2 regions of the Paenibacillus macerans genome follow, and region 1 is predicted to be linked to the other one. Evidence: predicted binding sites of a transcription regulator. Region 1 holds the regulator's gene; the other holds the start of a gene.
The links. The regulator CtsR, encoded in region 1, represses protease genes until heat stress. The targets are predictions, from matches to a motif close to ATGGTCAATAAAGGTCAAACA.
Positions count from the first base shown of each region.

Region 1 (12,449 bases):
CGGAAAGACCCCATGGAGCTTTACTGCAGCTTGATATTGGACTTTGATACGATTTGTACAGGATAGGTGGGAGCCTAGGAAGTGGGAGCGCAAGCTTCCATGGAGGCGCCGTTGGGATACCACCCTGATCGTATCGGAGTTCTAACCCGGTACCGTAAGCCGGTACGGGGACCGTGTCAGGCGGGCAGTTTGACTGGGGCGGTCGCCTCCTAAAGAGTAACGGAGGCGCCCCAAGGTTCCCTCAGAATGGTTGGAAATCATTCGCAGAGTGCAAAGGCAAAAGGGAGCTTGACTGCGAGACTGACAAGTCGAGCAGGGACGAAAGTCGGGCTTAGTGATCCGGTGGTACCGCATGGAAGGGCCATCGCTCAACGGATAAAAGCTACCCTGGGGATAACAGGCTTATCTCCCCCAAGAGTCCACATCGACGGGGAGGTTTGGCACCTCGATGTCGGCTCATCGCATCCTGGGGCTGAAGTAGGTCCCAAGGGTTGGGCTGTTCGCCCATTAAAGCGGTACGCGAGCTGGGTTCAGAACGTCGTGAGACAGTTCGGTCCCTATCTGTCGTGGGCGCAGGAAATTTGAGAGGAGCTGTCCTTAGTACGAGAGGACCGGGATGGACGCACCGCTGGTGTACCAGTTGTTCCGCCAGGAGCACAGCTGGGTAGCTAAGTGCGGACGGGATAAGCGCTGAAAGCATCTAAGCGTGAAGCCCCCCTCAAGATGAGATTTCCCAATTAGTAAGACCCCTTGAAGACGACGAGGTTGATAGGCCTGAGGTGGAAGTGCAGCAATGCATGGAGCTGACAGGTACTAATCGGTCGAGGGCTTATCCAAAACTCTACCCACCAAAGTGACGTGAAGCTTCGAAGCTGAGTCCGAGTACTTTGGCGGGGCCCAAAAATATACCCCAAAAAGTGACGCGAGGCTTCGTAGGTAATTCCGATTACTTTTCGGGGACCCCGGGAACTGAATAGGGGCTAACACGCAAATCAAGTTTCGTATCCAGTTTTCAAGGATTAACGCCTTGAATCGTTTGGTGGCGATGGCGGAGGGGTTCCACGCGTACCCATCCCGAACACGACCGTTAAGCCCTCCAGCGCCGATGGTACTTGGACCGAAGGGTCCTGGGAGAGTAGGACGCCGCCAAGCATGAAGAAGAGCACCGCCGATCACTCGGCGGTGTTTTTTGTATTTTCGGAATGCTGCAGCGGGATGAGATGGATAGGGTACTAAGTTATACAGCAGACTCCGAGAGGATATTTCCGACTTTTTTTAAAACCCAGCTTTTCGAATCAATACTGTTGCCCACCTATTGCCCATCGGAACTCTAACGGTTGCAGCAGCGGCTATTTTACGAAAAGGGGCCTTATCCAAATTCTAACGGTTGTGAGCGCCCTTATCTGCCTGAATTTAAGCAAAATCAGCCGGATTTCAGTGAAATAAGCGCCGTGGCATCCGTTACAGTTTGAAATCCAACGTTTTTGGAATAAATAGCGGTTGTGGCAACCGTTAGAATTGTTTCGTGGTCGGAGATGTATCTGTCAGACCAGAATTTGATGCAATATTAGCGGGAAATCCCCGGGTAATGACGTTTAATGTCATTTGGGGGCAAAAGGGGCCAAGCTTGTTTCGCTAAAATGTCGAAAAACCGATTAAGCAAGTCCAATGGGCCGGATACTGCGTTTTTCGCTTTTTTGATGCCCCTGGAGCACGAATATTTTCGCCGCTGGTCGATCACACTGAAATTGATTGCGGAAACCCTCTTGGCAAATGATCAAAATATGGTATAATGAGAATAAAGTCAAAGAAAGTCAAAGTCAACAGAAGCCCGGTGGCGGCATATTCTGCTGATAGCCGGTAGAACAGTACAGCATGAGTTTTTAGGAGCTTCACGTTTGGAACAATGGAGGATGAGTGAATGCGTAATATCTCAGATATCATTGAAAAATATCTCAAGAGTATTTTGCATGAAAGTCCTGAAGGAACGATAGAAATTCAGCGTAACGATCTTGCCGACCAGTTTTCCTGCGTGCCGTCGCAGATCAATTACGTGATCAGCACACGGTTCACGCTGGAGAAAGGGTACCTTGTCGAAAGCAAGCGCGGCGGCGGCGGTTACGTGCGGATTCGGCGGATTGAGCTGCCGGGTCCAACCTCGCTGCACACCCACCTGCAGCAAACGATCGGGGACGAGATCGGGCAGACCGCGGCCGAAGGGCTCATTTATCAACTGGAAGAAGCCCGGTTCTTAAGCCGCCGGGAAGCGGCGCTGATGCGTTCCGCCATCTCCCGTGACGTCCTGGCGATCAAATTGCCGTACCGCGACCAGATTCGGGCAAAACTAATGAAAGCGATGCTGATTGCTTTGTTGAGTTAGGGTGAGCGGAGGTTATTAGCAGTCAATCCATAAAGGAGGGACACCTATGCAATGTCAAGAATGCGGCAAGCGCCCGGCAACCCTGCATTTCACCAAAATCGTGAACGGGGAAAAGACGGAGTTTCACATTTGCGAGGCCTGCGCCCGTGAAAAAGGGGAGATGCTTCCGGGGACCTCGGGCGGTTTTTCGATCCACAACTTGCTGTCGGGTTTCCTGGATTTGAGCCCGTCAAGCAAAGGCCAGATTTCCGGAACCAAAAGTCCCGAAAGCGTACGCTGTGAAGAATGCGGCATGACCTACTCCCAGTTCAGCAAAATCGGCCGTTTCGGCTGCAGCTCTTGTTACAAATATTTTAACGACCGCCTGGACCCGCTCTTCAAGAGAGTTCACGGCAACACGGTCCATGTCGGGAAGGTGCCGAAGCGGACCGGCGGCCACATTCAAGTCAAACGCAAGCTCGACGATCTTCGACGCGAGCTGCAGTATCGGATCCTGCAGGAAGAATTCGAGGAAGCCGCAGCGCTGCGGGACCAGATCCGCGAGCTTGAGAAGAATATTTCCGCAGAGTAGGAGGGATGCAGGGTGTCAAAACTCCGTTTTACAGAACAGCCGCTAAGCGAGTGGATGAGACGGGAGGGCAAACAGTCGGACATCGTCATCAGCAGCCGGGTGCGGATCGCCCGCAACCTCCAGCACCAGCCTTTCCCGATGCTGGCCACCAACCAGCAGTCGGAAGAGGTGCTGAAGCAGCTGCAGACCGTGCTGTCCGACGAGCGCTTGAAGTCCTACGGCAAGCTTCATCCGGTCCTGCTTGCGGACCTCGACGAGCTTGACAAACGGGTGTTGGTGGAAAAGCACCTGATCAGCCCCAACCTGGCGAACGAATCCAGAAGCGGGGCGGTGTTCATCAGTGAAGACGAAAGTCTCAGCATTATGGTGAACGAAGAAGACCACCTGCGAATCCAATGTTTGTATCCGGGATTCCAGGTGCAGGAGGCTTGGGAGAAAGCGACGGCGATCGACGATATTTTTGAAGCTCATGTCGATTACGCTTTTGACGATCGCCGCGGTTACTTAACCAGCTGCCCGACGAATGTCGGCACCGGCCTGCGGGCTTCGGTGATGATGCACCTTCCGGCATTGGTACTGACGCAGCAGATCAGCCGGATTTTGTCGGCGGTGTCGCAGGTGGGATTGACGGTGCGCGGCATCTACGGGGAAGGCAGCGAAGCGACGGGCAACTTGTTTCAAATCTCAAATCAGATTACACTAGGACAAAGCGAAGCGGAGATTATAGAAAATTTATACGGGGTTGTCCTGCAGATCATTCAGCATGAGAAAACGGCCAGAGAGAAGCTGATCGGGGAATCTCGGCTTCGGATGGTGGACCGGGTGATGCGCTCCTACGGGATTTTGTCGCACGCCGCCATCATCGATTCCAAAGAAGCCGCACAGCGGCTGTCCGACGTCCGGCTCGGCGTGGATCTCGGACTGATCGATTCGGTACCCACGGAGGTGCTGAACGAATTGAACGTGCTCACGCAGCCTGGTTTTTTGCAAAAGAAATTCAGCGGGAGCATGTCCCCGGGAGAAAGGGATATGTACCGCGCCAAACTCATTCGTGAACGAATGGGGAAATAAAAGGTAAATTAACTATGGAGGTGTAGGAGAAGATGATGTTTGGAAGATTTACGGAACGCGCCCAGAAGGTGCTGGCCTTAGCCCAGGAAGAAGCCGTAAGGCTTGGACATAACAATATCGGCACGGAGCACGTGCTGCTTGGCCTCATTCGCGAAGGCGAAGGCATTGCCGCCAAGGCTTTGATCGGGCTCGGACTTGGCCTGGAGAAAATCCAGGACGAAGTTGAAACCTTGATCGGCCGCGGACAAGAGCAGCCCACCAATATCGCCTATACGCCGCGCGCCAAAAAAGTAATCGAACTGTCGATGGACGAAGCGCGCAAGCTGGGCCATACTTACGTCGGCACGGAGCATATTTTGCTCGGGTTGATTCGTGAAGGCGAAGGTGTCGCCGCGCGCGTACTGAACAACCTTGGCATCAGCCTGAATAAGGCGCGCCAGCAAGTGCTGCAATTGCTCGGCAGCAGCGAAGCCGTCTCCAGCCATCACGGCGCGCCGGCCAATGTCAATACGCCAACCCTGGACAGCTTGGCCCGCGATTTGACGGCCTCCGCCAAGGAAGGTAACCTTGATCCGGTCATCGGCCGCAGCAAGGAAATCGAACGGGTTATTCAGGTGCTCAGCCGCCGGACGAAAAACAACCCGGTCCTGATCGGGGAGCCGGGGGTCGGTAAAACGGCGATCGCCGAAGGGTTGGCGCAAAAAATCATCAACAACGAAATTCCCGAAACGCTGCGCGACAAACGCGTCATGACGCTCGATATGGGCTCCGTCGTAGCGGGAACCAAATATCGCGGCGAATTTGAAGACCGCCTGAAAAAAATCATGGACGAAATCCGCCAGGCCGGCAACATTATCCTGTTCATCGACGAGCTGCATACGTTGATCGGGGCCGGCGGCGCGGAAGGCGCGATCGACGCTTCGAACATCCTGAAGCCGGCGCTGGCCCGCGGCGAACTGCAGTGCATCGGGGCGACGACGCTCGATGAGTACCGCAAGTACATCGAAAAAGACGCCGCGCTGGAACGGCGCTTCCAACCGATTACGGTCGACCAGCCGTCGGTGGAAGAAGCGATCCAAATTCTGCACGGGCTGCGCGACCGCTATGAAGCGCATCACCGCGTGAAAATCACCGATGAAGCGATTGATCAAGCCGTTAAGCTGTCCGACCGCTATATCCAGGACCGCTTCCTGCCGGACAAAGCGATCGATCTTATCGATGAAGCCGGGTCCAGAGTAAGGCTCAACACCTATACGGTACCGCCGAATCTGAAGCAGCTGGAAAGCCGGCTCGAGGACATCCGCAAGGAGAAGGACGCGGCCGTGCAAAGCCAGGAATTCGAAAAAGCGGCGGCGCTTCGCGATACCGAACAGAAGATCCGCGAAGAGCTTGAGCTGACGAAAAACCAATGGAAAGAAAAACAAGGCCGCACCGATTCCGAAGTGACGCCGGAAGATATCGCCCAGGTCGTCGCCAGCTGGACGGGAATCCCCGTGAACAAGCTGAAGGAAGAGGAAACGGAACGCCTGCTCAATATGGAGAGTATTCTGCATGAGCGGGTGATCGGCCAGGATGAAGCGGTGAAAGCCGTGAGCCGGGCGATCCGCCGGGCCCGCGCAGGCCTTAAGGACCCGAAACGGCCGATGGGTTCGTTCATCTTCCTTGGCCCGACGGGCGTCGGGAAAACCGAGCTGGCCCGAGCGCTGGCCGAAGCGATGTTCGGCGACGAGAACGCGGTGATCCGCATCGATATGTCGGAGTACATGGAGAAACATTCGACCGCCCGCCTCGTCGGAGCGCCTCCGGGATATGTCGGCTATGAAGAAGGCGGCCAGCTGACCGAGAAGGTGCGCCGCAAACCGTATTCCGTCGTGTTGCTCGATGAAATCGAGAAAGCCCATCCGGAAGTGTTCAACATCCTGCTGCAGGTGCTGGAGGACGGCCGGTTGACCGACTCCAAAGGCCGGGTCGTCGACTTCCGCAACACGCTGATTATCCTGACTTCGAACGTGGGCGCCGAAGCGATCAAGCGCAATACGCGCCTCGGCTTCACGGCGGTGCAGGATGCGGGAGCGGATTACGACAACATGAAGGGCAAAGTGATGGAAGAGCTGAAGAAGAGCTTCCGTCCGGAGTTCCTGAACCGGATCGACGAGATTATCGTGTTCCACTCGCTGGAGCAAGAGCATATCGGTCAAATCGTCTCGCTTATGTCCGAGGAGCTGCGCAAGCGGCTGCGCGAATACGACGTTGACTTTACGCTGACCGATAAAGCGAAGGAGTTCCTGGCCAAAGAGGGCTACGATCCCGCCTACGGGGCGCGGCCGCTGCGCCGGGCGATCCAGAAGCACATCGAGGACCGCCTGTCTGAAGAGCTCTTAACCGGCAACGTCAAGAAAGGCGATTCGTTGACGATCGACGAACAGAACGGCGAATTGACCGTAGAGCGCACAGGAACTTTTGTCAAAAATGCGTAAATCTAGGCTAAAAAGTCCTTGACTTTTAGGTAAGGCCTAAAATAGAACCATGTTAAAGCCGATGAAATATATGAAAGGCAGCTTCCAAGCGGTGCTTTGGAGCTGCTTTTTTTCATCCAGTTTCTTTTTTTGCAAAGGCTTTAAAAACTTTACGTGAATTCTCAAAGAATGGTAAAATTTGAATATACATCAGCGGAACCGGATTTGCAAGATTTGTCATATTTTGCGTCGATGAGAAGGAGAGATAAATGGTTAAAGTAAAAACAAAGTTTTTTTGCGGCGAATGCGGCTACGAATCGCCCAAATGGTACGGCAAGTGTCCGGGGTGCGGCGCGTGGAACTCAATGGTGGAGGAAACGGTGAAAACCGTCAAAACGCAAGGGCTGAATTCCGGGTTATTTCATGCGAAAGAAAAGCCGCTTTCGATCATAAATATAGAGAGCGGCAAGGAACCCCGGATTCAAACGGGAATCGGTGAGCTGAACCGGGTGCTTGGCGGGGGAGTTGTCCCCGGGTCGCTGGTGCTCGTCGGCGGAGACCCCGGAATCGGCAAATCGACGCTGCTGCTGCAAACGTCTCATGAATTGGCCCGGTCCGGGCTTAAAGTATTGTATATCTCGGGGGAGGAATCCGTACGCCAGACCAAACTGCGGGCGGAGCGTCTCGGCGCGCTTTCTCCCGAACTGTTCGTTTTGTGCGAAAGCAGCATGGACGGCATCGAAGAGGCGATCGAAAGCGTTGCGCCGGATTTTCTCGTCATCGACTCGATTCAGACGGTGTACCTGCCGGAAGTGACCAGCGCGCCGGGCAGCGTATCGCAGGTGCGGGAATGCACGGCCCGGTTCATGCGCATCGCCAAAGGGCAGGGAATCGCCACCGTGCTGGTCGGACACGTGACCAAGGAAGGCGCGATCGCCGGCCCGCGGCTGCTTGAGCATATGGTTGACTGCGTGCTTTATTTTGAAGGGGAACGGCATCACTCTTACCGCCTGCTGCGGGCGGTCAAAAACCGTTTTGGCTCGACCAACGAAATCGGCATTTTCGAGATGAATGAATCCGGCCTGACCGAGGTCGCCAACCCGTCGGAGCTGTTCCTGTCGGAACGGCCGCTTGGGGTGGCGGGCTCCACGGTCGTGGCCAGCATGGAGGGAACGCGGCCGATGCTGGTGGAACTGCAGGCCTTAATTGCGGCCACGCATTTTCCCTCCCCGCGCAGGATGGCGACCGGCGTGGATCATCAGCGCATGAACCTGATTCTAGCCGTGCTCGAAAAAAGAATGGGCATGTTCCTGCAAAATCAGGACGCCTACGTCAATCTGGCCGGCGGCGCCAAGCTGGATGAACCGGCGGTGGACCTGGCGATCGCCGTCAGCGTGGCGTCCAGCTTCCGCGATATACCGACCAAGCCGTACGACGTCATATTCGGAGAGGTGGGCTTGACCGGCGAGGTAAGGGCGGTGTCCCGGGCCGAGCAGCGGGTCAAGGAAGCAGCCAAACTGGGCTTTAAGCGGGTGATTTTGCCGGAGAAGAGCATGAAAGGATGGAAAGGACCGCAAGGAATCGAGTTGATTGGCGTAAATACCGTTGCAGATGCGCTAGCTGTTGCGTTAGATTAGGGGGCATTGAATGATGAAAGAAACTACCCAAACGGAAAAAATGAATGAATTGCTGAGGCTAGTCGCTCCGGGGACGGCCTTTCGCGACGGGCTCGAAAACGTGCTCCGGGCCAAAACCGGGGGGCTGATCGTCGTCGGCTACAGCCCGGAGGTGATGGAGGTCGTGGAGGGGGGCTTCTCCATCAACTGCGACTTTTCGCCGAACTATCTCTATGAGCTCGCCAAAATGGACGGGGCGATTATCCTCAGCGAAGATTTAAAGCGGATTCTGTACGCGAACACGCAGCTGATCCCGGATTCCTCCATCTCCTCCGCGGAAACGGGGATACGTCACCGCACCGCCGAACGGGTGGCCAAACAGACCGGCAAGCTTGTCGTTTCCATCTCCCAGCGCCGCAACATCATTACGCTGTATCAGGGAAACATAAGGTACGCGCTTAAGGAAATCGGCGTTATTTTGACCAAGGCGAATCAGGCGATTCAAACGCTGGAAAAATACAGAGCGGTGCTCAATCAGGCTTTGACCAATTTGACCGCCTCCGAATTTGAGGAGCTGGTCTCATTGCCCGAAGTGGTGAACGTGATTCAGCGGGTGGAGATGGTGATCCGCATCAAGATGGAGATCAAGCGGTACATTAACGAGCTCGGGACGGAGGGGCGCCTGATCAGCATGCAGATGGAGGAGCTCGTCAGCAATATGGAGGAAGAAGCTTGGCTGTTGTATAAAGACTACGCCAAAGAAGACAGCGACGAGGCGATTCGCGAGATTATTTTGGGCCTCAAGCGGTCGACCGATGACGAACTGCTTGACGACAATCACATTACCCGGCTGCTCGGTTATCCCGCCGCGATGGCGACGTCCGAGGAACTTATTTCTCCGCGCGGCTACCGGGTGCTGAATAAAATCCCGCGTCTGCCGAACGTGATCATTCACAATTTGGTGGAGCGGTTCCATCAGCTGCCGAACGTCATGATGGCCAGCATCGAGGAGCTCGACGAGGTGGACGGGATCGGCGAAGTTCGGGCACGGGCGATCAAGGAAGGGCTGAAACGCCTTCAGGAACAGGTATTCATTGACAGACAAATTTAATTCCCCTATCATCTGCAGATGATGTTCGGGAATATCTTTCGAGGTGAAAGAAATGTTTACGAAATCGATTCCTAACATGTTCACCTTGGGGAACATGCTGCTCGGAATGCTGGCGATCATAATGGCGCTGGAAGGACGTTACAGCTTAGCGGCCATTATGGTGATCGTCGCCATGCTGCTCGACGGATTGGACGGACGGGTCGCGCGGGCGCTGAATGCCCAAAGCGAATTCGGCAAAGAGCTCGATTCCTTATCGGACATTATTTCATTCGGCGTCGCTCCTGCACTGATTATGTATTTGGTCTCTTTTCCGGAACTTCAGCCCGGTTTGGCGTGGGTGGTGACGGCTCTTTTCCCGATGTGCGGAGCTTTGAGATTAGCAAGGTTCAACGTGCAAAAGGGAGCTCCGGGATATTTTGTCGGATTGCCGATCCCGGCGGCGGGCGGTGTGGCGGCCACCCTGTCATTGTTTAATAAAGATATCTCGGCGGTTTATTGCGCAGCGGCCATGGTTTTGTTGTCTTATTTGATGGTCAGCACCGTCAGGTATCCGAATTTCAAAAAAATCGGCCTGCCGAAAAAAGCGGTCGTATATACGCCCATCGTCGTCATCGCCGCCGTTGTGCTCGCCGTGGCATTTCCGGATCAGCTTTCCAAGCTGATTTTCATTCCGCTGCTGCTGTACGCCGCCTATGGACTGCGGCAAAATATCGGCAGGGCGCTCCGCCGTAAACGAAGAGACGAAAACGAAACGGAAGAATTGTATCGGCCGAAACGCTGATATGCGAAAAAAGGCATGGATCTCCGCCGGACGGAAGGATCGATGCCTTTTTAAGTATAAGTATGATAAGCGCTGCTGCGGTTGACTTTACGGCATGAGAAACCCTCTCTGTTACCAAATGCAAAAGCACAGTTCATTTATCGTAAATCTCCGTTTTTGGGCGATTGAAATGCAAAAGCACATCTGAATATCGGTAATTTGAAGAAAAAGTGGCTTTTAACCGGAAATGAACTGCACATTTGCATTTGACGAGCCGATTCAGGGGCACTTAGGCGAAAAAGGCCTGCACTTTTACATTTCGTGGATTGTTAAGCGCCTTAGTGTCACCGGCAGCCCCTTACGATAAATTAAAAAGTCCCAACGTGGCGCATTTCTGGGATTCCCGCTCGATGATCTCGTCCATTTGAATCCCGAGCAAATTGCAAAGGGCGGACATATAGAAAAGGTTGCGTCCGAGCTCATTGATAATGGCGTCTTTGCAGTTTTCGCATAACTCGCCATGAACATGCTTGGCAATCGTCTCTTTCGCGTGCTGCAAGTCCATGCCCGGCTCGAAATCCTGCTTGGTGGCATGCAGCTCGATGCAGCCGCATTCGGTGACGGACTTGGTCACGGAACGGACGGCGGCCGCGTTGGTTTGTCCCATTTTCGACAAAACATCCAGCAAACTGCGGTGACGGAGCAACAGTTCGGAAACTTGTTCTTGAAAAGACTGAAGGCTTGGTGCGCTCATTTTCCATCCACCTCAATATATATGAATTGAATTCATTATATGCCACATTTTCCCCACTTATCAACCAGAAATCCCATAGCGATGGGCCTTCTCCTTCATATCGGCCGTTTGCCGTTTTCCAAAAAAAGTTATCCCCCACCGATTACGTCTCCAAAATTTGGATCATACTGGATAACGAAGATAGTTATTCAGGAGGTGAAGATAGACGTGCTGAAAAAATACTTACGGATCGCAGCCGGCCTGTGCGGCGCATGGTTCGGGTACACCGAGGGCGGATTGCTGGGCGTAATGCCGGAACCGGTTCGTTCCTGGTCCGACGGCATGAGCCCTTTGGCGGTGAACCTGATCATGGCGGCTGCCGGAGCCGCGCTGTTCATGTTCCTGTTTTCGCTGGCTGCAGATGTCGTATCCGCGAGAATTAAAGCGTGGATCGCCGCGTTGACCCGGATTCCGATGAATGACATGGCGGCCGGCGCGACCGGATTGACTGCGGGACTTCTTCTTTCTTTAATGGTCTATCCGCTTGCGACCTGGCTCGGATCTCTGGAGAGCTTCGCCCGGTTCGCCGTATCGGCGCTGTTTGGGTACATGGGGCTTTGCGTTGGACTTGCCAAGAAGGAAGAATTGTCATCATTCTGGAAATCGGGAAAATGGGGAGGCACCGTCCCCGAGGATGAACACGGGTCTAAAGAACATAAAATTTTGGACACGAGCGTGATTATCGACGGGAGAATCGCGGATATCTGCAAAACCGGATTCATTGAAGGGACGATCGTGATTCCCGAATTTGTGCTGGAGGAACTGCAGCATATCGCCGACTCCTCGGATTTGCTCAAACGCAACCGGGGGCGCCGCGGCCTGGACATTTTGAACAAAATCCAAAAAGAGCTGGACGTTAAAGTCATGATTTATGAAGGGGATTTTGAGGAGATCTCCGAGGTTGACAGCAAGCTGGTCAAATTGGCCAAGGTGCTGCAGGGCAAAGTCGTCACCAACGACTTTAACCTTAACAAGGTATGCGAGCTGCAGGGCGTGTCGGTGCTGAATATCAACGATCTTGCCAATGCCGTGAAACCGGTCGTGCTGCCGGGCGAGGAAATTATGGTACAAGTCATCAAGGACGGCAAGGAGCATGGACAGGGCGTGGCTTATTTGGACGACGGCACGATGATCGTTGTTGAAGGCGGACGCGATTACATCGGGATGATTACGGAGGTTCTGGTGACCAGCGTGCTGCAGACTTCGGCGGGACGGATGATTTTTGCCAAGCCAAAACTGTTGGAAAAAGCCCAGTAATTCGGTATGATGGGAATAAAAGCGCCGGGGGCGGGCCCCCGCGTTTTATTCTGGGCTAAGGTGAGGCAGATTACGATGGCGGCTGGGCAAAAAGGAATTTTCGGAGCGGTGGTGGTGGCGGCGGGACGGGGAAGCCGGATGGGAACGCGCGAAAGCAAGCAGTATTTGATGCTTGAGGACAAGCCGATTTTCATCCATACCCTCGAGGCGTTCGACCGCCATCCCGAGATCGCCGAAATGGTGCTCGTCACCGGCAGGCAGGATGTGGACCGCTGCCGGTCCTGGATTGCCGAATTCGGCATGACCAAACAAGTGCAAGTAATTCCGGGCGGCGCCGAGCGTCAGCAATCGGTATACCAGGGGCTGCTGCATATCAGCGCGCCATGGGTACTGGTGCATGATGGCGTCCGCCCTTTTGTTACGCGGGAACAAAT
Region 1 covers NZ_UGSI01000002.1:965,990-978,438, forward strand. The annotation lists rRNA gene DYE26_RS27280 (23S ribosomal RNA) at 1-837, shown strand, start outside; rRNA gene rrf (5S ribosomal RNA) at 1,036-1,152, shown strand; gene DYE26_RS27290 (CtsR family transcriptional regulator) at 1,922-2,380, shown strand; gene mcsA (protein-arginine kinase activator protein McsA) at 2,427-2,951, shown strand; gene mcsB (protein-arginine kinase McsB) at 2,964-4,022, shown strand; gene clpC (ATP-dependent protease ATP-binding subunit ClpC) at 4,055-6,499, shown strand; gene radA (DNA repair protein RadA) at 6,748-8,115, shown strand; gene disA (DNA integrity scanning diadenylate cyclase DisA) at 8,129-9,205, shown strand; gene pssA (CDP-diacylglycerol--serine O-phosphatidyltransferase) at 9,258-9,986, shown strand; gene DYE26_RS27325 (nucleoside triphosphate pyrophosphohydrolase family protein) at 10,324-10,719, opposite strand; gene DYE26_RS27330 (PIN/TRAM domain-containing protein) at 10,927-12,015, shown strand; gene ispD (2-C-methyl-D-erythritol 4-phosphate cytidylyltransferase) at 12,091-12,449, shown strand, end outside.

Region 2 (12,449 bases), on a different contig from region 1:
TATGAAAAAGGTTACAAGTTTAGTTTTGTCAATTGTTTTTTTGCTGACTCTATTTGGGGATACCAGTTTTGCTCAGTCTGCTTCCTTGGATGGGAAAATTATCTATAGGGCCGATGAAATAACCGATATCGATTTGCTTTTTGAAAGAGCCAAAAATGGAGTCACTGATGAAACAGATAATAACTTCAAGGAGCACATGTCAATACTTGGGGCGGTATCGGATAATGATGTGATAAGACACTTTTCTACAACTCAAAAATTATTAGAGGTGAAAAAGAATAATGAGACAATCGAAAACTTTAAAATTGTCTCATTTGTTGTTGTCTCTGAGAATGATGATAGTGGAATTATTCGACCTTTCGGTAGTAAAGATGAGGAGCAATGGGATGGAACATACGGTATAAGAGCTTATTCAACTGTATACTTTACTAGATCTAGAAATGGAAATTTATACACTTACACGCTAGATTCTGTTTCTGGTGGATGGGATAATATTGACAGCCAATACAGATTGTCTGACCGTCATGTTAGATATGGTGTAACAGGAAATAGAGCAGGGGGAGGGGTTGTGGTGAAGCACGCAGATAAATATCCGACTGGCAATAGTTTCTCATACGATGCTACTTCTGCTATGTCCTATCCCGTTGAAAGTAAGGTTGTAATGGGCCTAAATTCCTACATTACAATTAAACGTGGAACTGACTCAACATGGGAACTAGCTCATCAGAATAATCTTGAATATAATAATTAAGCATAAAATGTTTCGTAGATAATTTTTGAAAAAACTCCAATCTTGGGATGATTAAATATCTTCCTAAGATTGGAGTTTCTTTTCTTCATTTATGCTATTTTAAATTAAAGGTTTCCTCAGTATTATCCCATTTTATTGTAATTTTTATTGAATTATTTTTGCTTGATATTGCGCAACCTGAGCAGGTCACTGGTACTTTTATTGTTCCTTTTTGTAGAGAGATTTCTGTTATTTTGGTATTTTTACCATTATTATCTATTAACAACTCATCAACAGTATTATTTTTCATCTTTTTACCTTTAAAGCGGAATTCATAAGTGCCCTGTTCACTACTGGTTTTAGTATTAATTGTCGATTGATAGCTCCCTTTCCAATTGGTACTCTCACCACTAAAGTTAAGAGTTGTACTGCAACTTACCAGCAACATTAAAACTGAAAAAATAAGAAAAGTTTTTTTTATTGTATCTCACTCCTTTCCTTATACCTAATTTTAACTCTCCTACATTAATTATGCAATTCATAAAACCTGCGTAGGAATTATTGGGAAAATATTCAATTCGAGCATTCTCATGCTATCAGGCGGGCCCCAGTCTTTAACGGTTTTTTTATGTTTAGACATCTAGGACAGATTTCAAAAAACTGATTCCTTAATTACGATTTCCACCGGGATCAGCCGGAATTCGTTTACGTCCGCGAGCCCGCGGTTAGTAATGCGAAGCTCCGGAATGACCGGCAGGGCGATCAGCGAAAACGTCATGAACGGCGCGTTCAGCGGGCATCCGAGCTGCTGCCAGGCGGCCCCCAGCTGCTTGACCTGCGCGGCCACCGTTTCCAGCGGCTGCTCGGACATCAGGCCGGCGATCGCCATCGGCACGGCGGCCAGCACCTGCCCGTCCTGCACGGCGATCATGCCGCCGCCCAGCTTGGCCAGCTCGTTCGCGGCGAAGGCCATGTCCTCAGCGTTTGCGCCCATCACGAGCAGGTTGTGGCTGTCATGCGCCACCGTGGAGGCGACGGCGCCCCGTTTCAGCCCAAAGCCGCGGGTAAACGCTAGCGAAATATCGCCGGAGCCGTGATGGCGGTCGATGCAGGCCAGCGTCAGGACGTCCTGCGCCGGGTCCGGCTGAATGAATCCGTCCGCCACTTTCAGGCTGGCGGTTCCTTTTTGCGTGCGCGCGCTGTTTTCGATGACGTCGATGACATGAACTTTCGTCTCGGCCTTCCCGCTTTGGCTGGCGAGCAAGAAATCGCCCGGCTTCAAAGGGCGGGCCAAATGCACTGAATTTCGCGCGCGTTCCGGATACGGATACGCCGGGAAAGGCACGCGCAGCTCTCCGCTATCGTAAACGACGGTCCCGTCCGCAATCACGGTGGACGGCTCCATCCGCTTTAGATCGGAGATCAGCAGCAGGTCGGCGCATTTTCCCGGGGCGATGCCGCCCACATCAGCGTCCACCTTGAAATAACGGGCCGTGTTGATCGTGCTCATCTGAATCGCGGTGACTGGCTCCACGCCTTCCTCAATGGCCCGGCGCACGACATGGTTCATGTGGCCTTTTTCGATCAGCGTCTGCGGGTACACATCGTCGGTGACCAGCATGATATTGGCCGTATCCGCATGGTCTTCGGTCACGACCTTGATCACTTCCTTGACGTCATGCCAGGCGGAGCCCTCGCGGATCATCAAATGCATGCCGAGGCGCAGCTTAAGCAGCCCCTGCTCCCGCGTGACCGTCTCGTGGTCGGAGGTGACGCCGGAGGCGATGTACGCCTGCAGCATGAGCTTGTCATCGCTGGGGAAATGGCCTGTGACCGTTTTTCCCGCTTCCATCGTCGCTCGGATCTCTCCGCTCATTTTCGCATCTCCGTAAACGACACCAGGGAAGTTCATCACTTCGCCCAGCCCCTCTACACCGTCCCAGGTCATGCCTTCGGCGATGTCCTTGGCTTCCAGCGCCGCCCCGGCGTCCTCCAGGTGGTCGGTGGCCGGCACGCAGGACGGGAACGTGGTGAACACCTTGAGCGGCAGTCCCCGGCCTTCCTCATGCATCCAGCGCACGCCTTCGGCGCCAAACACGTTGGCGATTTCGTGCGGATCCATAAAAACGCCGGTCGTCCCTTTAGCCAAAGCGGCCTTGGCAAACTCGGTCACCGACAGCATCGTGCTTTCCACATGCATATGGCCGTCCAGCAACCCCGGGGCGATGTAACGTCCCGCGGCGTCGATCACGGCCGTCTCCTCGCCGATCGTATGCCCGGCGTCCCCAACGTAAGCGATACGTCCTTGGGCCACGGCGACATCCGTATGCGGCAGCAGTTCCCCGGTGTATACATTAACTAAGGTGCCGTTTTTGACGACCAAATCGGCTTTCTTTTTCCCGACGGCCACTTCCGCCAAAACCCGGCTTACCTCGTACAGCTTTTTTCTTGCAGCAGGTTTCATTCCCCGGTTCACTCCTTTACTGTTCGCTAAAATAGCGCCTTAAAACTCTTCAGTTCTTACGCCTAATCATAACAAAAAAGGCCGCCCTTAGAACAGTGGAGACTGTTCAGGGCAGCCCTTGCCTTTAAGAGGTTGTTCAAAAAGTCCGCTTTTGATCACGAAGTGAATCAAGAAGTAGTTCGGCATCGAATCTTGAATTCAGCCGGGCCTTCCGGTGCTCACGTACCCAAAACGTACGCTCCGCTCCTTAGTCCCTAGCTTCATCCAATCTTCTCGGTGCTTAAAACCGAACTTTTTGAACACACATTTTAAGGCTCGGCTTTAAGCTTTCGCCGGATTTACTTTTTCGATGACTTGGTCGACCAGGCCATACTCTTTGGCTTCGAGAGCGCTCATGAAGTAGTCGCGGTCGGTGTCTTTTTCGATCCGTTCCAGCGGTTGGCCGGTGCGCTCCGCGAGAATGTGGTTCAACTTGTCGCGCATCTTCAGGATCCGGCGGGCCCGGATTTCAATGTCCGTTGCCTGGCCTTCCGCGCCGCCGAGCGGCTGGTGGATCATGATCTCGCTGTTCGGCAGGGCGTAGCGTTTGCCGGGAGCGCCGGCGTTCAGCAGGAACGCGCCCATGGAAGCGGCAAGGCCGACGCAGATCGTGGAGACATCCGCTTTGATGAATTGCATCGTATCGTAAATGGCCATGCCTGCGGTAATCGATCCGCCGGGGCTGTTGATGTAGAGGGAGATGTCCTTCGTCGGATCTTCCGCATCCAGAAACAACATTTGAGCGATGATGGAGTTGGCCACGACGTCATTGACTTGCGAGCCCAGGAAAATGATCCGGTCCTTAAGCAGTCTGGAATAAATGTCGTAGGCGCGTTCGCCGCGGTTGCTTTGTTCAACGACCATAGGAATATAACTCACCGATAAAACCTCCTTAAATTTGGATTCGGTTCGATCAATCATCAGAATTGACGGAAACGATCGATAATAACCTCATCATAAACAATTTATTCGCAAAAGTCAAAGATAGTCAAACTCAAGGGATAAAAAAAGCCCGATGTCATTTATGCAGTCATTCAGGCGATGAAACTCAGCGTTCGGTTATTAGGCAGTTAGTTAAGTATGGCGCGCCCGCGAGGAATCGAACCTCGATCTCAGGCTCCGGAGGCCTACGTCATATCCATTGGACCACGGGCGCAAATCACAAATTTAGCGTGCAAAATTGATTATATGGTATCGTCAAAGGAAATGCAAGTGGTATTTATTAGCATGGGCAAAATTCGCAGCAGACTAGCGCTGGCTTATTATGCGCTGAACCATCTCAGCAAAATTATTTGCCCCGAGTACGCTGCGTATTACTTCTGCTTCAAGCAAGGAACGCCGTGCACACGGCCGTTTAAAAATACGGACGGCTCGACTGAACTCCAGATGGCCCTACCCCTACTTATTTACGGTCGCTGAACCGCTTTTGGATAATCACCGCCGTGCCTGATGCGCTCTCGAAATTCAGGTTTATTTAGCTTCTTAATTCAGTAATTAAAGTAAAAGTAAGGGAAGTGTAGCTTTCAATATGCCTAAACTGGCAAGAACAACAAATAGCGCTATAATGGGTGCAAATATTTTGGAATAAAGAAACTTATCTTTTTTCCCATATTCGACCCCCTTAAAATGATATGGAGTATAAAAATTTTATACCCATATCATATAGTCCTTATTTCATTTTCTGTATAGTTATAAGCAGGAACAGAAAACGCTTTTTCAAATAGAACTTCAGCCTCATTAATAGAAAGTGCTTGAATTTGCTGAATCTCTCGAGCAGAAGAATTTCGAAATGTGTTAAAGCGCAGGGAAATCCTCTTCTCAATGTCGGCATTATTGAATGTCACCTTGGCTGCTTTTCCTTTTTTGCTCAAGAGTAAGGACCGCGGTATCTACGGCTTCTTGTCCCTTCACTTCCACCTCGGCAAGTGCCTCATCCAAGGTTATTTCATTTTGCAGAAGCTTGTCCAATGCGCCTTGGGCAGCGTCCTGAAAGGCATCGAGGATCTCGGCATCAACTTGGGTATACAGGTCTGCATAATTAGGATTTGCTTTAAGGGAGTAAAGAGGAGACAAATCATGATCTCCAACCGGTTCCACGTACTCGGTTACAGCAGGCAGCCCGTAATTTGGCTGGTTCTTGGCCAATAGTTGGCTGTTTACCGGATCTCCGGCTATAAATTTAACAAGTTTCATCGCTTCGGCTGCATGTTCTGTGCTTGAAGAAACGCCAAAAAAGTCAAATATTTCGTAGAAATTCATATAATCCGGATTCAAAGGGTCCACCGGAGCTGTAACCATTCCCCAGTCGATCAAGGTAGCTCCTTCAAAATGGGAGAACGGCTCGAAATCATATGCAAAAGCATTGGAACTAATGGTCATAGCGGCATTTTCAGTTAAAAACTTGGGGTGTTCCATCGAATCGGCTTCTTCTCCCTGATCATAAACTGCCCCGGCGCGAAAAGCTTTCACCGCGGCGGTCCAGATGGACTTCCATTTATCCGTATTCATCGTGACCTTCATGGTTTTTGGATCGAGATAAGTCAGGTTTTCCGTTTGACCGGCTTTTAAAATAAAGTTCATGGTAACATTGCGATAATAGTTCATTTGTATTCCATAAAGGGATTTTCCTTGATCATCTTCTGTCGGGAACCGTTCGGCTAATGCAAACACCTCTTCCCAGGTCATTCCGTTTTGCGGGTATGGGATATGATAAGCATCAAATAGCTTCTTGTTATAATAAAGCGCCTCGCTATGAAAAGTAGGCGGAAGAGCATAATACTGGCCGTTATCCGACGCAGCTTCCAAAAGCGACGTAACAATCGGAGAAAGGTCGCCGGATTCCGATCCATTGGTGAACGGGGGAGAAATCGGTTTTAAAATCCCCTTTTCAATAGCCGTCTTATACTGCTCCATACCATTGATGTAAATAACATCCGCTTCACGATTCCAACCCGTTTCTTCGGATACCGGATCACTTGGAATCACTTGAACATCGATATTGGGATATCTGTTTTCAAAAGCATAACCAAAATTAACATAAAATTGCTTGGCGGACGGATAAGCAACTTTGAGGACGACAGGCTCCTCCGGCTGACGCGTTTGGCAGCTTGATAATAAGACTGTCATAAGCGCCAAGCCTATAAATGTACGCGTTATTTTATACATGTTCTGATCCCCTTTATTATAAACGGGTGCAGTTTAGGAAAGCTTGTTCCGCCGACTCCCGACCTTCCCGTACTAGAAATTCACTCGCTGGACAGCATGCGATCAACGTAGGCATTGATCAGGTTATACGCCTGCTCGGAAACGGCATTTTCTTCTTTTGAGGGCTGCAGCATGTAGAAGGCTTCGATATTTTTGTCGGCATTCCCTAATGAAATATAATCGGCCAGCGAAGAAAACCCGTATACGGAACGGTATTCCCACTCCGCCACTTTGCCGGACAAGAAAAATCGGATCAACTCCCAGGCCGCCTCAGTTTGCGTCGAGTTGGCGGGAATCGCCCAAAGTCCCCCTAACGAAATATGATGACTGATTTCCGGAGAGCCTGGACTGACCGGCATGGTGGCCAGTTTCCACTTGATATCGGAGCCTTGCTGCTCTACAACTTTAAAATCTTCGTAATTAACCACGGCCATCGCGTAGTTTTCTGTAATAAAGGCGTTTTGGTTTATATCGTTGATGGCGATATTTCCGCGTTTTAACGGTTCCTTCACCAATTTTAAAATTTTGCCCCATGACGGACTATCTAAAGTGAGCCTGTCCGTATGTTCGTCGTATGCCTGAAGGCTTTCGGTTCTCCCTATATCAATCAACCAATCGGCCGCAGACGGATAGGGTAAGGTTAGGCCTTTCGGAAATCGGTTGGCCAACATAATCGTATCCTCCCAGGACATTTGGTTGCCGGGATATTCCACACCGTATTGATCAAACAGTTGTTGGTTGTAAACTATAGCGCTGCTGAAAAAGGAAGGAGGCAGTCCGTACAGTTCGCCGTTGCCGTAATGTTTCGTTAACTCGACGACACCGGGGATCAGCGTATCCAAAGGAAAGGAATCTCGGGCAACATCATCGTCAAGCTTTAGGAGCAATCCGCTTTCAGCGGCTTCCCGAAAATCATCGTCAGACAAATAAAGCAAATCTACTTCGTTGTTTTTCATCCATTCTTGTAATGTCGCTTTTCCTTTGACGAGATCGTTCGTCGGAACGACGGTATAGCGCAAATTTGGATATTCCAGCGCCAATAGAGAGGCATATCTGTCATCGAAATGTTTTTGCGAGAAGTAACCGATATTTAAACTAAAGCTAACCTCTTTATCTTTAAGAGAAGACGTGTTCCCGGCACAACCCGATACAATCGCCAAATTTAAAGCCATGAAAAATAACAGCAATCCGCGCAATTCCCGAACCTCGTTTCCAATAAATTCTATATACTATAACTATTTTATAGTAAATCCGAATGCAATACCTGTAAATTAAAAAAATCCGGCTCATGCGTTGTCTAATTTCATTCTTAGAGTGGTGTTTATTGGACAACCCTACCGACAAAACTAAAACGGGATGGACAAGAAGCATAGCGATAAAACGGTTTCTTTACTTACCGCCGTATAACCATACCAAAGTTTGAGAATTCTACGGACGTTAGGCTTGCAACCACGCTAAAAATTGGTTAAAATAACGGTGGGACTTAAAAAGTTAACCCGGGACATTTTAAGGCCAAGGAGATGGAGAGAAGAAGGAGCTTGCAGGAATGGAGATCATGCGTAACCTTTTGGAAATTCAGAAGCAGCTTCTGCCTGATCTCATGGACATTCTCAAGAAAAGGTACACCATACTTCATCAGATCATGTTATCTGACGTAATTGGCCGCAGAACCTTGGCAACTTCACTGGATATGACGGAGCGTGTGTTGCGGGCCGAAACGGATCTTCTGAAGGCTCAGGGCCTGATTGAAATCGAGAATATCGGCATGAGAATCAGCGATGCGGGCAGGCTTCTGCTTGAGGAATTGGAGCCGGTGGTCAAGGAGTTGTTTGGCCTCGCCAATTTGGAAGAAGCGATCCGTCAGAGCTACGGCCTGCGCAAAGTCGTGGTCGTCCCTGGAGATTGCGACGCTTCGCCGCTGGTAAAGCGGGAACTGGGGCGCGCGGGAGCCAAGGCGCTCTTAAGCTCCATGAGCGAGGGCGACGGGGTTGCCGTTACCGGCGGAACAACGCTGGCGGAGGTTGCGGAGCAATTGAATCCGCCGCATAACGTGACGATGAAGGACAGCTGGTTTGTGCCTGCGCGCGGAGGATTGGGCGAGAGCCTGGAAATTCAGGCGAACACGATCGCATCCGGGATGGCGAAACGAGTGGGGGCAGGTTACCGCCTGCTGCACGTACCTGATTTGCTCGGCAAGGAAGCTTATGAATCGCTTGTCCACGATCCGAACATCGAAGACATCGTCAATATGATCCGGCAAGCGCGAATCGTGGTGCACGGCATCGGCGACGCGATGGAGATGGCGCGGCGGCGCAAGCTGGAGCCGCAGGTGACCGAACAGATCCGGAAGGAAGGCGCGGTCGCGGAATCATTTGGTTATTATTTTAATGAAGACGGCGTCGTCGTCCACAAAATGCGGACTCTGGGCCTTCGCTTGGAAGACATCATGGAGACGGAAACCGTAATCGGGATTGCCGGGGGCAAAAGCAAAGCCAAGGCGATTCACGCCGTGCTGCGCTTTGGCCAAGAGGACATCCTCGTCATTGACGAGGCCGCCGCTTCGGAGATCGTAGCCCAACTCGGGCAGGATGCCAAGCAAGAAATCAAGTGAAGCTAACGATGTTTACTCATGGCGGGCTTTTAGCCTGTCTTGATTAATAAAAAAACCAACACTAGGAGGAACTATTCATGAGTGTAAAAGTAGGTATTAATGGTTTCGGACGTATCGGACGCCTGGCTTTCCGCCGCATTCAAAACGTGGAAGGCATCGAAGTAGTAGCGATCAACGACTTGACGGACGCCAAAATGCTGGCCCACCTGTTGAAATATGATACAACTCAAGGCCGCTTTGACGGCGAAGTAGAGGTTCATGACGGCTACTTCAAAGTGAACGGCAAAGAAGTAAAAGTTATGGCTAACCGCAATCCTGAGGAACTTCCTTGGGGCGAGCTTGGCGTTGACATTGTTCTGGAGTGCACCGGCTTCTTCACGACGAAAGAAAAAGCCGAGCTTCACCTGAAAGGCGGCGCGAAGAAAGTCGTTATCTCCGCTCCGGCTACCGGCGACATGAAAACGGTCGTTTACAACGTTAACCATGAAATCCTGGACGGTTCCGAAACGGTTGTTTCCGGTGCTTCCTGTACGACCAACTGCTTGGCTCCAATGGCTAAAGCGCTGAACGACAAATTCGGCATCGTTGAAGGTTTGATGACGACGATCCACGCTTACACCGGCGACCAAAATACGCTGGACGCTCCGCATGCGAAAGGCGACTTCCGCCGTGCTCGCGCTGCTGCATCCAACATTGTTCCTAACACGACCGGTGCAGCTAAAGCGATCGGTCTGGTTATTCCAGAATTGAAAGGTAAACTGGACGGCGCGGCTCAACGTGTTCCGGTACCGACCGGCTCCCTGACAGAGCTCGTAACTGTTCTTGAAAAAACCGTTACCGTTGATGAAGTTAACGCAGCGATGAAAGCCGCTTCCGATCCGGAAACGTTTGGTTATACCGAGGAAGAACTTGTATCTTCCGATATCGTGGGCATGACATACGGTTCCTTATTTGATGCGACTCAAACAAAAGTGATGACTGTGGGCAACCAACAGCTCGTCAAAACCGTGGCTTGGTACGACAACGAAATGTCCTACACCGCTCAATTGGTCCGTACTTTGGAATTCTTCGCAAAAAAAGTTAAGTAATATCCCGGCCAACCTGATATAAATCCCAAAGAGGAGCAACCTGTCAATAGGACTCCTCTTTGGTCTTGAAGCAAGAACGATATTCACACACACGCATGTTATAAATAAAAAAATAGAGATACAGACTTACGCTTAGGAGAGAAATCAGAATTATAGCCGTGGATGCGCGGTTTTCAAAGCTTGGGAGAACCTGCGCACACCTTTAGGAGGAACGTGGAGATGAACAAGAAAAGTGTACGTGATGTGGAAGTAACCGGAAAACGCGTATTTGTCCGCGTCGATTTCAACGTGCCGATGCAAGACGGGAAAATCACCGACGATACCCGGATCCGCGAAACGCTGCCGACGATCAACTATTTGATCGAAAAAGGCGCGAAAATCATTCTCGCCAGCCACTTGGGACGTCCGAAGGGTCAAGTGAATGAATCGATGCGCCTTACCCAGGCTGCAGAACGCTTGTCCGAGCTGCTCGGCAAGCCGGTAGCCAAAGCCGATGAAGCGGTTGGCGACGTGGTTAAAGCAAAAGTAGCTCAATTGAACAACGGTGACGTACTGGTGCTGGAAAACGTCCGTTTCTATCCGGGCGAAGAGAAAAACGATCCGGAACTGGCCAAACAATTCGCGGAGCTTGCCGATCTGTTCGTCAACGACGCGTTTGGCGCGGCTCACCGGGCGCATGCGTCGACCGAAGGCATCGCGCATTACCTGCCAGCCGTATCCGGCCTGCTGATGGAAAAGGAATTGTCCGTTCTCGGCAAAGCATTGTCGAACCCGGACCGTCCTTTTACGGCCATCATCGGCGGATCGAAGGTGAAAGACAAAATTGACGTCATCGACAACCTGCTGAACATCGCGGACAACGTGCTGATCGGCGGCGGTCTGGCCTATACATTCTTCAAGGCGCAAGGCTATGAAATCGGTCAATCCCTGCTGGATGATAGCAAACTGGATGTTGCCCTCGGCTTCATCGAGAAAGCGAAGAAGCTCGGCAAAAAGTTCCTGCTTCCTGTGGACGTTATCGTAGCCGACGATTTCAGCGCTACGGCCAACCATAAACCGGCCGACATCGACAGCATTCCGGCCGATTGGGAAGGCGTGGACATCGGACCGAAAACGCGGGCAATGTATGCCGACATCATTAAAAACTCCAAGCTGGTCGTTTGGAACGGACCGATGGGCGTATTCGAAATCGACATCTTTGCGAACGGAACGAAGGAAGTAGCCGAAGCTTGCGCCGAGACGAAAGGCTACACGATCATCGGCGGCGGCGATTCCGCGGCAGCAGCCGAGAAGTTCAACCTGGCGTCGAAAATGGACCACATCTCTACTGGCGGCGGCGCGTCCCTCGAATTCATGGAAGGCAAGGCGCTTCCGGGCGTTGTAGCATTGAACGACAAGTAAAAGACAATGAAATTGTTCAAAAATCGGGTTTTCAGCACCCAGCACCGAGAAGGTTGGATGAAGCTAGGGACGTCAGGAGCGGAGCGTACGTTTTGGGTACGTGAGCACCGGAAGGCCCGGCTGAATTCAAGATTCGATGCCGAATAAACTTCGTGGTTCACTTCGTGATCAAAAGCTGATTTTTGAACTACCTTTAAGAAGTGAAGGAGTTGGCTCCATGAGAACACCTATTATTGCCGGGAACTGGAAGATGTTCAAAACGGTTTCCGAAGCAAAAGCTTTTTTTGAAGAGGTAAAAGGAAAAGCGGAAGTTGCGGGCGTAGAGAGCGTGATTTGCGCTCCGTTCACCAACCTTCCGGCTTTGGTGGAAGCCGCAAAAGGAACGTCGATCAAAATCGGCGCGCAAAACATGCATTTTGAAGACGAAGGGGCCTTCACCGGCGAAATCAGCGGACGTATGCTGAAAGAACTCGGCGTGGACTACGTCATCATCGGGCATTCCGAGCGCCGGGCTTATTTTAGCGAAACCGACGAGATCGTAAACAAAAAAATCCATGCCGCGTTCAAACACGGTTTGACTCCGATCCCTTGCGTCGGTGAAAAACTCGAAGAGCGCGAAGCCGGCAAAACGAAAGACGTCGTAAAGGTGCAAACCGAAGCGGCGCTTCAAGGACTGACTGCGGAGCAAGCAGTGCAGGTCGTCATTGCGTATGAGCCTATTTGGGCCATCGGCACAGGCAAATCGTCCACTTCCGCAGACGCGAACGAAGTTATTTCCTACATCCGCAGTTTGGTTAAAGGATTGTATGGCGATGATGTAGCAAGCAAGATCCGCATCCAATACGGCGGCAGCGTGAAGCCGGAGAACGTGAAGGAATATATGAGCCAAAGCGACATCGACGGCGCGCTCGT
Region 2 covers NZ_UGSI01000001.1:4,939,317-4,951,765, reverse strand. The annotation lists gene DYE26_RS21990 (hypothetical protein) at 2-751, shown strand; gene DYE26_RS33185 (hypothetical protein) at 846-1,040, opposite strand; gene ade (adenine deaminase) at 1,383-3,194, opposite strand; gene clpP (ATP-dependent Clp endopeptidase proteolytic subunit ClpP) at 3,516-4,112, opposite strand; tRNA gene DYE26_RS21975 (tRNA-Arg) at 4,315-4,389, opposite strand; gene DYE26_RS21970 (extracellular solute-binding protein) at 5,064-6,398, opposite strand; gene DYE26_RS21965 (ABC transporter substrate-binding protein) at 6,479-7,633, opposite strand; gene DYE26_RS21960 (sugar-binding transcriptional regulator) at 7,993-9,048, shown strand; gene gap (type I glyceraldehyde-3-phosphate dehydrogenase) at 9,126-10,136, shown strand; gene DYE26_RS21950 (phosphoglycerate kinase) at 10,356-11,537, shown strand; gene tpiA (triose-phosphate isomerase) at 11,755-12,449, shown strand, end outside.
Region 2: a site for CtsR is predicted at 4,208-4,228, ahead of clpP (ATP-dependent Clp endopeptidase proteolytic subunit ClpP). Genes of this name have one in related genera too.